Regions from separate parts of the Lysinibacillus sp. GJ-1 genome, predicted to be linked through region 3. Evidence: riboswitches for the same ligand, from Rfam matches in the RefSeq annotation. Region 3 holds a riboswitch; each other region holds the start of a gene.
What was found. A riboswitch is a leader RNA that binds a small molecule or an ion and turns the genes downstream of it on or off. The one in region 3 is predicted to bind S-adenosylmethionine.
Positions count from the first base shown of each region.

Region 1: linked by a shared signal. The riboswitch ahead of LO754_RS18730 (methionine ABC transporter ATP-binding protein) and the one ahead of LO754_RS20890 (bifunctional homocysteine S-methyltransferase/methylenetetrahydrofolate reductase) in region 3 are both predicted to bind S-adenosylmethionine.
Region 2: linked by a shared signal. The riboswitch ahead of LO754_RS01650 (O-acetylhomoserine aminocarboxypropyltransferase/cysteine synthase family protein) and the one ahead of LO754_RS20890 (bifunctional homocysteine S-methyltransferase/methylenetetrahydrofolate reductase) in region 3 are both predicted to bind S-adenosylmethionine.
Region 4: linked by a shared signal. The riboswitch ahead of metA (homoserine O-acetyltransferase MetA) and the one ahead of LO754_RS20890 (bifunctional homocysteine S-methyltransferase/methylenetetrahydrofolate reductase) in region 3 are both predicted to bind S-adenosylmethionine.

Region 1 covers NZ_CP088912.1:3,771,019-3,774,178, reverse strand. Annotated here, with positions in the region: gene gcvH (glycine cleavage system protein GcvH) at 1-183, shown strand, start outside; gene LO754_RS18740 (hypothetical protein) at 382-723, shown strand; gene LO754_RS18735 (thioredoxin family protein) at 738-1,049, shown strand; SAM riboswitch class I at 1,106-1,210, shown strand; gene LO754_RS18730 (methionine ABC transporter ATP-binding protein) at 1,295-2,323, shown strand; gene LO754_RS18725 (methionine ABC transporter permease) at 2,313-2,981, shown strand; gene LO754_RS18720 (MetQ/NlpA family ABC transporter substrate-binding protein) at 3,049-3,160, shown strand, end outside.
Region 2 covers NZ_CP088912.1:345,904-349,063, reverse strand. Annotated here, with positions in the region: gene LO754_RS01650 (O-acetylhomoserine aminocarboxypropyltransferase/cysteine synthase family protein) at 1-1,184, opposite strand, end outside; SAM riboswitch class I at 1,298-1,411, opposite strand; gene LO754_RS01645 (glycerol-3-phosphate acyltransferase) at 1,567-2,196, shown strand; gene scpC (succinyl-CoA:acetate CoA-transferase ScpC) at 2,257-3,160, opposite strand, start outside.
Region 3 covers NZ_CP088912.1:4,197,737-4,200,896, reverse strand. Annotated here, with positions in the region: gene hemG (protoporphyrinogen oxidase) at 1-930, shown strand, start outside; SAM riboswitch class I at 1,050-1,149, shown strand; gene LO754_RS20890 (bifunctional homocysteine S-methyltransferase/methylenetetrahydrofolate reductase) at 1,239-3,086, shown strand; gene metH (methionine synthase) at 3,079-3,160, shown strand, end outside.
Region 4 covers NZ_CP088912.1:2,173,126-2,176,285, forward strand. Annotated here, with positions in the region: gene panF (sodium/pantothenate symporter) at 1-931, shown strand, start outside; gene LO754_RS10355 (nucleotide excision repair endonuclease) at 1,027-1,398, opposite strand; SAM riboswitch class I at 1,642-1,751, shown strand; gene metA (homoserine O-acetyltransferase MetA) at 1,852-2,787, shown strand; gene LO754_RS10365 (GerAB/ArcD/ProY family transporter) at 2,865-3,160, opposite strand, start outside.

The sequences.
Region 1 (3,160 bases), 430 kb from region 3:
GAACTTTACGCACCAATTTCAGGTACTGTAGTTGAAGTAAATGCAGACTTAGAAGATAGCCCAGAATTCGTAAATGAATCACCATATGAAAAAGCATGGATGATCGTTGTAGAGCCTGCTGATGCATCAGAGATTGAAAACCTTATGACAGCTGAGCAATACGAAAAATTGATTGCAGAATAAACAAGCCTGTAATAGAAAAACGTCGGCAAATTTACCGGCGTTTTTTATTATATAATGCTACAATTTTTCGGCGCAATCTTAGGAATTGCTAGTGCCATGAATTAATGGAAACGCTCAAAAGTTGAGATGCAATAGTATGAAATTCGGTTATTCAAATGTTATGCTGTAGTAGATAACTGTCTAAATGGGGGTGGCGTGATGTTCGAAGGCAAATGTTTAATCGTGGAAGGCCGTTCGGATAAGCTTCAAATTGAACCTATTCTTAGTGAAGATGTTACAATCCTTTGTACAAATGGTACAATTGGTGTGCATCAATTAGAAGAATTACTCGACCCATATGAGGGCTGTGAGCTCTATACATTTTTTGATGCGGATACATCAGGCGATAAACTACGTGCATTAATGGATAGACATTATCCAGAGGACGAGCATTTACGGACAATGCCAACATATAAAGAAGTAGAAACAACACCGAGGAAAGTGCTAGCGACGATTTTATTGCGTGCTCATTTTTCAATCCATAATGAATATATTTTGTAAGGTTGCGTGAAATCATGGAAGAATGGTCAAAAGAGCAGTGGGAAACGGCTGTACAGTCTGGAGACAAAACTGCCTTTTATTTATATACACCGATGTGCGGAACTTGTGCCGTTGCATCTAAAATGATGAATATCATTGAACAGTTACTGCCAGAGGTAAAAATAGGCAAGGCAAATATCAATTTTTTAGAACAAATAGCTTTTGATTTTCAAATTGAAAGTGTACCTTGTTTACTTGTTAGCGATGGAGGAGAGGTTATTGAAAAGATTTATGCCTTTCAATCCGTACCATTTTTATACGAATTGTTAAAAAAACCAATTGACTGAACTTTGCTAGCGTGGTAAAGTAACAAATATATTAAAAAACTATTAAATATATCGAACTCTTATAAAGAGCGGCGGAGGGACGTGCCCTATGAAGCCCGGCAACCATCACATTTGTGAAAAGGTGCCAAATCACCCAAAGATTTATCTTTGAAAGATGAGAGAACGGTTTAGCGTATAAAAGTACGTGACCCCTTCTACTTGTCTTGAGAGAAGGGGTTTTCTATATGAGAAAAGGAGTATTCGCTATGATACAGCTTCAAAATATTACGAAGAAATACAAAACCGCAAATGGCGAATTGACTGCTGTCAAAGATGTAAATCTTTCGATTAACAAAGGTGAAATTTTTGGCATTATCGGCTACAGTGGTGCTGGTAAAAGTACGATGATTCGTTTATTAAACGGTTTAGAAAAACCTACTACAGGTACAGTGAAGGTCAATAATCAAGAATTTTCATCTATTAAGGGGCAAAAGCTCCGTGATGCTAGACAAAAGGTAAGTATGATTTTCCAACATTTTAACTTACTTTGGTCCCGAACAGTGGCAGAAAACATTGCTTTTCCACTAGAAATAGCAGGCGTTTCTAAGCGTGAGCGAGAAGCACGCGTGAAAGAACTAATTGCACTCGTTGGCTTAGAAGGTCGCGATAAAGCGTATCCTTCACAGCTATCAGGTGGTCAAAAGCAACGGGTTGGTATAGCGCGAGCCCTTGCCAATAATCCAGAAGTTTTGTTATGTGACGAAGCTACATCTGCACTTGATCCAGAAACTACAGATGCAATTCTCGATTTACTAGTTGATATTAATGAACGATTAGGCTTAACCATTGTGTTAATTACGCATGAAATGCATGTTATTCGCAAAATTTGTCATCGTGTGGCGGTGATGGAAGCTGGAGAAATTGTAGAGCGCGGTGAAGTATTGCAAGTGTTCCAAGCACCTCAAGCGGCAATTACAAAAAAATTCGTCTCACAAATTACTGATACGAAGGAAACGCAGGAGACTGTTGCACAGCTTAGAGCGAATTATCCTACAGGGCAATTGGTCAAGCTCGTCTTTGTAGGAGAAAAAACAGAGCAGCCCGTAATATCGCATTTAGTGAAGCAGTTTGATGTAGAAATTAGTATTGTTCATGGTAACATCTCACAAACTAAAAACGGCGCATACGGCACACTTGTTGTGCAAATTGATGGCTCAGAGACAAATGTAGCAGCTGCATTAAATTATTTGAATACAGTTGAAGTACAAACGGAGGTGATTGCAGATGCTAACTAATCTCTTTCCGAATGTCGACTGGGAAAAAATGTGGTCTGCCACATATGAAACACTTTATATGACCACTATCTCAACGGTCATCACGTTCATACTTGGTTTAGCCATTGGTATTATCCTCTTTTTAACGAGCCCGAACCAACTATGGGCAAATAAAATCGTAAACTTTTTAACGGGGTCAATCGTCAATATATTCCGTTCGATACCATTTATCGTGTTAATTATTTTACTAATACCGTTTACAAAGTTTTTACTTGGAACAATCCGTGGAGCAGATGCAGCTTTACCAGCACTTATTATCGGTGCAGCACCATTCTATGCACGAATGGTATTAATTGCACTACGAGAAATTGATAAGGGCGTTATAGAAGCAGCGCGCTCAATGGGTGCTAAAACGTCCACGATTATATGGAAAGTACTAATTCCAGAATCATTACCAGCACTTATTTCTGGGATTACGGTAACGGCTGTTGCCCTTGTTGGCTATACAGCAATGGCTGGTATTATTGGTGCTGGCGGTCTAGGAAACTTAGCCTTTTTAGATGGCTTCCAACGTAATCGCCAAGATGTGACATTAATGGCAACTATTTTGATCTTAGTAGTCGTATTTATTATCCAATGGATTGGCGATATGATTACTTCGAAAACAGACAAACGTTAAAAAGGTTATACCGGTTATTTACCGCTAACATATTATTGTTTGAACAAAATAAAGGGAGTGTAGACAAATGAAGAAGTTATTAGCAGGATTATTTTTATCAGTACTTGTACTAGCTTTAGCAGCTTGTGGTGCTGGTAACAAAGATGAAGCAGGTTCAACAACTGGAGATAAGGCAGACG
Region 2 (3,160 bases), 840 kb from region 3:
CCAGTTTGGATTAATTCCTCAGCAGATAACTGTTGATGAGTTGTAGACGCTGGGTGAATAATTAGTGATTTTGCATCGCCTACATTTGCTACGTGTGAAAATAATTTTACGCTGTCTATTAATTGACGGCCTGCTTCTCGTCCACCTTTAATGCCAAATGTAAGCACTGAACCGAAGCCATTTTTCAAATATTTCTTCGCTAAATCATGTGTAGCAAAATCTTCTAATCCATTATAGTTTACATACTCCACAGATGGGTGGTTACGTAAATATTCTGCAACTGCTAATGCATTTTCATTATGTTTAGGAATACGCAAATGAAGCGTTTCTAAACCTTGTAATAAGTTAAATGCAGCATCTGCACTTAATGTTGGTCCAAAATCACGTAGTAATTGCACGCGCAGTTTTGTGGCAAATGCAGCCGCTGCCGTATCAATACCGTATCGTAATCCATGATAAGATGCATCAGGTTCTGTAAATCCTGGGAATCTACCTTGAGTCCAATCAAATTTCCCCGCATCCACAACTACACCACCTAAAGTTGTACCGTGACCGCCAATCCATTTTGTCGCTGAGTGAACGACGATATCTGCACCGAAGTCGATTGGTGTTGAGCCATATGGTGAAGCAAAAGTGCTATCAATAATTAAAGGTAAACCGTTGTCATGTGCAATTGTAGCTACTGCCTCTACATCTAGCACTTTTAAGCTTGGGTTTCCGTAAATTTCAGCGAACACTGCTTTTGTCTTTTCATTAATGGCAGATCGGAAATTTTCAGGATTTGTTTCATCTACGAAAATTGTTTTAATACCGTAGTTTGGTAGTGTATTTGCTAATAAGTTATATGTTCCTCCGTATAAAGAACTTGCTGCTACGATTTCATCCCCTGCTCCTGCAAGATTTAAAATTGAAAATGCGATAGCTGCTGCACCTGATGAAAGTGCTACTGCTGCTGTACCGCCCTCCAATAAAGCGACGCGTTTTTCAAAAACATCTACAGTTGGGTTTGTAATACGTGTATAAATATTGCCCGCTTCTTCTAATGCGAAAAGACGTTGCGCATGAGCAGTGTCTTTAAATACGAAAGCTGTAGAACGGTACACCGGTACAGTTCGAGAGCCTGTCACTGGGTCTGGCTCTTGGCCACCGTGTAATAGTAAAGTTTCTGGTTTAAAATTCGACATGTTTTCTTCCTCCTAAATGGGTTTTTACGATGGTACCGGAGATGAGGAGGATTTATGTGAGAAAACAAAAACCCCCTTCAGTTAAGAAGAGGGTTGCGGTTGCAAGTTTTCCTCCCTTATCTGCCAGATCCAAGTAAGAATCTGTAGGAATTAGCACCTTAGCAAGTTCGTCACTCACTGGTTGCCGGGCATCATAGGGCCTATACCTCCGCCGCTCTTGATAAGAGTATGTGATTCAATTTCCATCGTTGTTACACAGTATAAACATAGACTTTTTTTCTGTCAACAGTAAAATTTATTTTTTTCTGAAACTTCTGTCTGCTCCTTTACGTAATAAGAACACATACACTATATAAAAATGTAGTTTGAAAGGAGTATTTTTATGGTAAAAGCCATGATTATTTTTATTATTATTGGTTATCTAATCGGCTGTATTCATGGCTCTAAAGTGGCACAGTTTCTATCTGGAGTAGATTTAAAAAAGACTGGTCATGGCAATGCGGGTGCCTCAAACGCAACGCTTTCTCTTGGATGGAAATACGGCATATTAGTAGCACTTATTGATATAGGTAAAGGCGTTGCTGCCGTACTATGCGCACTTTACTACTTTACCTCCAATGCTTCACAATTTACTGAAGTACAAATGTGGTTATTAACCTATGCTATAGCTGCTAGTGTAATACTAGGTCATAACTTCCCGTTCCATATGGGCTTCAAAGGCGGTAAAGGAACTGCATCAATCATAGGCATATTGCTCGCTATTGATTGGAAAATTGCATTATTTGCACTTATGTTATTTGTCATTTTATCTTTAACAACAAATTATTTAATCATTGGTGTGCTTGTATTTTATATTGTTTTTTGTACAGCAACTTACTTATGGATACCTGGTATTGGACCAACAATGATTGCAATTGTTCTTTTTGGTATCGCGCTTATGTTGCATATTGAAAATATTAAACGGCTTATCCAAGGGACAGAGCCTAAAGTAACATCTGCCTTTAAAAAATAAACTTAAACAAATTAAAGCCTTGAGAGACAACAAACAAACTCTCAAGGCTTTTTTATATCATTATTTTGCAAATGATGGATCTTGCATTGTACCGTTCTTAGCTAAATTGACATGCCAAGAAAGCGCTTTTTCTAAAATATGTGGTGTATGGTGGCCGCCTGTTGCCTCGTTCGCTTCGTTAAAGTACGCCCATAATTGTTCCTTATAATCTGGATGCGCACAGTTTTCAATAATACGACCTACACGCTCTTTCGGCGCTAAACCACGCAAGTCTGCAACACCTTGTTCTGTGACAATAATATCTACATCATGTTCTGTATGGTCTGCATGCGAAACCATTGGTACGATACTAGAAATTTTACCGCCTTTTGCATACGATTTCGTCACAAAAATACCTAACCGTGCATTACGAGCAAAATCACCAGAACCACCAATCCCATTCATCATTCGTGTGCCAGAAACATGAGTTGAATTTACATTACCATAAATATCTAGCTCAAGCGCTGTATTTACAGAAATTAAACCGAGTCGACGGATAATTTCCGGATGATTAGAAATTTCCTGTGGACGTAATACTAATTTATCAGCATATTTTTCAAAATTTCCATAAACACGGTTTCCTACCTCTTCCGATAGGGTAATAGAAGTAGCAGATGCAAAGCTTACTTTTCCAGCATCCATTAATTCAAAAACAGCATCTTGCAGTACTTCTGAATAAACTTCTAAATTCTCAAACTCGGAATCTTTGAAACCTAGTAATACAGCATTTGCTACTGAGCCTACACCTGATTGTAACGGGCGTAAACTTGTTGTTAAACGACCTACTTTAATCTCTTCGCGCAGGAAGTTCAGCAAATGATTTGCCATAATATCTGTTTCTTCATCAGCTGGAACAATTGTTGATGGCGCATCTAAAATATCTGAAATAACAATACCTTTTACTTTATCTAAGTCTAGTGGAATG
Region 3 (3,160 bases):
TTAGGGGAAGAACTTGTACAAAATCAAATTGCACCAGTATTAGCTGGGGTATATTCGGGTGACCTCCATCAACTGTCGATAGCATCTACCTTACCGTACATAATCGACTATAAAAATGAGTACGGTAGTATTATTAAAGGTTTTGAGGCAAATCGCGAACAATTTGTAAAAGCTTCCAACAAAAAGTTTATTTCGTTTAAACAGGGCTTATCATCACTTATCCATCGTCTTGAAGAAACGTTAACAAATGTAGAAATTATTAAAGGCGTAGCGACAACCAATGTAAAAAAACATGAAGAACATTATACAATTACATTAGCAGATGGAAGCATGTTTGAGGCTGAGCACGTAGTATTAGCACTGCCAAATGAAGCCGTACAAAGCTTATTACAGGACCCATCATTGGATCGCTATTTTAAAGAATTTACTACAGCCTCTGCCATCACCATTTACCTAGGCTTTGATGTACCAGACGCAGTGCTACCGGCAGATGGGACAGGCTTTATTGTGTCACATAACTCGAATGTACAATGCAATGCCGCAACATGGACAAGCCGAAAATGGAAACATACATCTGCTAATAGCAAATTGCTCGTGCGCCTCTTTTATAAGAGCATTAACCCTGCGTATGAAACATTACGTATGATGACAGATGAAGAATTGACAGCTGTAGCATTAGAAGATGTAAAGAAAAGTTTAGGCATTGATGAAAAACCAATGGTTGTAAATGTAGCCAAGTGGATCGATCAAATGCCAAAATACGATTTGGCACATCATGAGGCGTTGAAAGGCTTAACAGTGGAGCTTGCAGAACGGTATCCCAACTTATCGATAGCAGGTTGCTCATATTTCGGCGTAGGTATTGGTGCTTGTATTCAAAATGGTAAAAAAATAGGCGAAGCGCTTGCGGAAAAACTAGTATCACGGTGAAGTTAAAGCTAAAATAATATTTTTTTCGTGAGAAATCTTCTTTGTTAAGTGAAATAGTCTTGACTCTATCGCCTGTAAACGATATGATTCTTTTAATTATTTGAAAAATTCATACTATATTCTTATCAAGAGAAGCCGAGGGACTGGCCCTATGAAGCTTCAGCAACCAACTTATGTCAGGTGCTAAATCCAGAAGACCTTATTGGTCGAAGATGAGAAGGAACAACAATTGCGATTCGTTAAAGCCTTCTTTTTGTAAAAGAAGGCTTTTTATATTTTGGATACAAGGAAAGAGAGGGCTACGATTTATGGGATTGCTAGAAAAGTTAAAAACACATGTGCTTACTGCGGATGGAGCCATTGGTACAGTATTATATGGCTACGGCTTAGAGTACTGTCATGAGGAAATGAATGTACAAAGACCGGAGTTAATTGAAAAAATTCATAGAGAATATATAGCCGCTGGTGCAGATGTCATTCAGACCAATACTTACGGTGCAAATGCGATTAAATTAGCACGTTACGGCTTAGAATCACGAGTGCAACAATTTAATGAAGCGGCAATCACGATTGCAAAACGAGCGGCAGCTGATGGCGGGCAATTTGTTTTAGGGACAATTGGGGGCATCCGTGGCATCCGTAAAAGTGATGCTACATTAGAGGAAATATTATTGACTGTTGAAGAACAAGCAAATGTGTTACTTGCAGGCAATCCTGATGGTCTTTTACTTGAAACGTATTATGATTTTGAAGAGTTAAGTGCAACGTTAAATATGTTACGCGGCAAAACAGAGCTACCAATTATTGCACAAGTATCCATGCATGAGCCGGGTGTGTTGCAAAATGGAATGACGTTAAATCAAGCATTACATGAGTTACAAGCTCTTGGTGCAGATGTAGTAGGCGTCAATTGTCGTTTAGGTCCCCATCATACAATTCAAGCATTTGAAGGTGTGGAGCTTCCTGATAAAGCATTTATGTCAGCATATCCAAATGCGTCACTACTAGATTTAGAGGATGGGCGTGTCGTTTATGAGTCAGAAGCTGATTATTTTGGCCGAGCGGCAGTTGCATTGCGTGACCAAGGTGTTCGTTTAATCGGTGGATGTTGTGGTACGACACCTAAGCATATAGCAGCTGCGAAGAAATATTTAGAAGAGTTAACGCCGGTTGAAGCAAAGTATACGAAACCTGAAAAAGTAGAGATTGTGCGGGAAGCGGAACCTGCGACATATGAACCGCTACATGAAAAGGTGAAGCGCGAACGTTCGGTTATCGTAGAGTTAGACACTCCGAGACATCTAGAAATTGACGGTTTTATTCAAGGGGCAAAAAAATTATATGAAGCAGGTGCAGATGTCGTGATGATGGCTGATAATTCGCTTGCGTCTCCCCGCATTAGTAATGTCGCTATGGGTGCGTTATTAAAGGAGACACATGGTGTACGACCGTTGACGCATATTACGTGCCGTGACCGTAACTTAATTGGTCTACAGTCCCATTTAATGGGCTTAAATGCACTTGGCATTCATGATATTTTAGCGGTTACTGGAGATCCAACAAAGGTAGGAGACTTCCCAGGTGCCACAAGTGTTTATGATGTTTCATCCATGGAGCTTATTCAATTAATTAAACAGTTGAATGAGGGGATATCATTTTCCGGTAAGCCACTTCGTAAGAAAGCAAATTTTTCTGTTGCGGCAGCATTTAACCCCAATGTTCGTGTATTAGATCGTGCAGTAACACGCTTAGAGAAAAAGATTGAACATGGTGCGGATTATTTTATTTCTCAACCTGTTTATACAAAAGAAAAAATTGTGGAAATTTATGAAGCAACAAAGCATTTAGACGCCCCAATTTATATTGGGATTATGCCAGTAACGAGCTATAAGAGCGCCGAGTTTTTACATCATGAAGTACCAGGGATTAAATTATCAGACGATGCACTATCACGTATGAAGGCGTGTGGTGAAGATAAAGAACGTTCAACATTAGAAGGGATTGCAATTGCCAAAGAGTTAGTAGAAGTAGCGGCAGAATATTTTAATGGTATTTATTTAATTACACCGTTTTTACGCTATGATATGACGCTTGAATTAATGAAATTTATCGGACAATTGGATGAACAGAAAAAAGGAGTAAGTATAGATGGCTAAGCACTTGATTGAAGAGCAACTAGAGAAACGAATTTTAATTCTGGATGGCGCAATGGGTACAATGCTTCAAAATG
Region 4 (3,160 bases), 2.0 Mb from region 3:
TTATGTGATTATAGGAGGATTCCGTGCTGTAGCGTTAACGGATACGGTTCAAGGTTCCATTATGGTGATTGGTACTGTAATTTTACTGATTGGGACAATCGTTGCCGGTGGTGGCATCAATCAAATTATGACGTCCCTTGTTGCGGAAAATCCAAACCTAGTGTCACCATTTGGTGCTGAAGGGGAACTGACACCATTGTACGTCTCAACATTTTGGATTTTAATCGGCATTGGTGTGGTAGGGCTTCCTCAAATAGCAGTCCGCGCCATGAGCTATAAAGATTCCAAAAGCATGCATTTAGCGATTATTATTGGCACAATTGCTATTGGGACAATTATGTTCGGGATGCACTTGATTGGTGTATTAGCCCGTCCAGTAATTCCTGGCATTGAAATTGGTGATAAGGTAATGCCGTTGCTTACGTTAAAAGTGTTGCCGCCGTTTTTAGCGGGCATTGTGTTAGCAGCACCAATGGCAGCGACGATGTCTACCGTGAATGCGTTGCTGATGCTAGTTAGTTCAACAGTGGTAAAGGATATTTATTTGAACTATATCAAGCCCACTGCCAATGATCGAGAAATCAAGCGTGCTAGCTTCGTGGTAACAACGGTGATTGGTTTAGCAGTCGTTGTATTTGCGTTAAATCCGCCAGATTTACTTGTTTGGCTCAATTTATTTGCATTTGGTGGCTTAGAGGCTGTCTTTATTTGGTCAGTTGTGCTAGGGTTGTATTGGAAAAAAGCCAATAAATACGGGGCGATTGCGTCCATGATTACGGGCATGACGTTATATATTATGATTGATCGCTTTTATCCGACGATTTTTGGTATGCATACGGTGACCATCCCGATAGTAGCTTCATTGATTATCTTTGTTATCGTCAGTTGGCTAACAGCTCATAAATTTAAAGATGAAAAACTATTTATCTAATGATGAAAACCTCGAGTGACAACGCTTGGGGTTTTTCTTTTTGCCACTATAGAATAGAAAAACCGTTAGCATCATGTATGCTAACGGCTTGAATCTTAATAAAATACTTTATCTAGATTATATTTTGCACGGAATGTGTTAATCGCATATGTTTCGTAAATTTCACGTTCCATTGGATCATCAATTTCATACACTTCGATTTTGAAAATTTCATCACGGTATTTTTTCATTGGTGATACATTATCTTCAAAATGCTTTTTAATACGTTGGCGAATTTTACGTGCTTTCCCTACAAATAATAGCTCATTTTTTTCATTATAAAATAAGAAAATGCCACCTTTTTCGCGAGTGATTTTATGGAAATCAATAAAACCGTGGAAAGGCGTAATTTCTACATCCCCTGGTTTTAATACTTGCTCACGTTGACGAATTACTAAGTCTGGTTTTGGGAGTTCAATTTTAATCAAAATATTCACGTTCCTCTCTGTTACTAAAGGTATATGTTAACATAATACCTCTATGATTGCCATTACGATTTATTGGTTCCATTAATTTTCGTGTATGCCTATTAGAATTGGGACTGGCTGTCAAAAATATAACTTGATAGTAGTGTTTAACAATTCATAAGCTTCCATTCGTTTAAATACAAAATATTCTATGTATTATTGAAATTCTTAATTGTTCATGATACAATTCTTTTTAATTGAATAATCTTATCAAGAGAAGCTGAGGGATTTGGCCCTATGACGCTTCAGCAACCTCTAACATTGTTAGAAAGGTGCTAATTCCACCAAAGGATTTTTCCTTTGAGAGATAAGAGTGAACGTGATAATTATCCTTCTCATTCTTGCTCTTATGGAATGAGGGGGATTTTTTAATTTACATAGAGAGAAAAAAATGAAAGAAAAGGGGACAACAATATGCCAATTAATATTCCGAAAAACTTACCAGCTGGAGAACATTTACGTGAGGAAAAAATATTCGTCATGGAAGAAGATCGTGCCAAAACACAACAAATTCGTCCGTTAAATATTTTAATATTTAATTTAATGCCGGAAAAAGAGAAAACAGAATTACAATTACTTCGATTGCTTGGAAATACGCCATTACAAGTCAATATAACATTTTTAAATACGGCAACACACGAGTCTAAAAATGTTAGTAAATCGCATTTACAACTCTTTTATTCAACATTTAATGAGATACGCCATCGTCGCTTTGACGGGATGATTATTACGGGTGCACCAGTGGAAAAAATGGCATTTGAAGAAGTGAATTATTGGGAAGAAATCTCAGAGATAATGGATTGGTCTGCTAAGAATGTCACATCTGTCTTGCATATCTGTTGGGGTGCACAGGCTGCCTTATATCATCACTATGGCATCGGAAAATTTGAATTACCAGAAAAGTGTTCGGGTGTATATTCACATGTGATTACGGATTTAACGGTCGATTTAGTAAGAGGATTTAGTGATTTATTTACAGCACCACATTCTCGGTATACTTCTGTTTCAATCGAAGAAGTACGCAATCATCCGGAATTACGTTTACTATCGTATTCAGAAGATGCAGGCGTTTTTATTGTCCAATCAAAAGATAATAAAAATATTATGATTACTGGGCACTTAGAATACGATGCGACAACACTAGCCGATGAATATAGTCGCGATGTGGCAAAAGGAATCGACATTGCAGTGCCTGTTAACTATTTCCCGAATGATGATCCAGCTAAAGAACCTATTAATACATGGCGAGCACATACCCATTTATTATTCTCCAATTGGCTAAACTACTATGTTTATCAAGAAACGCCGTATGAATGGGATTTTGTTGATGAAATTGAATACCATATCTAATTTGTCGCTTTCCATTTGCTTTTGTGAAGATTTAAAAAATCCAATTTCTCAATCGAAATACTGAGAAATTGGATTTTTTATGTTGTTTCACTTGAGTTCAATGTACTTTGGTCAGTTTGTTGATTTGAACAATCACCGGCTGTTTTGCTTTTTATCTTTCGCATTTTTGCAATGACAAGTAATAAGAGGGCTAACAAGACAGTGAATAAGCCTGAATACAGAGGCCAAATTTTTTGATTATAATTATTAGAATGCACAATATTCGGATGAACAATTTGAGACAACGCAATCATGCACATTCCTAATGGCAAAATCAATGGTCGTGGATCTTTAATATTTAGGATTTGTGCTATACCTATTACAGAAGCATAAA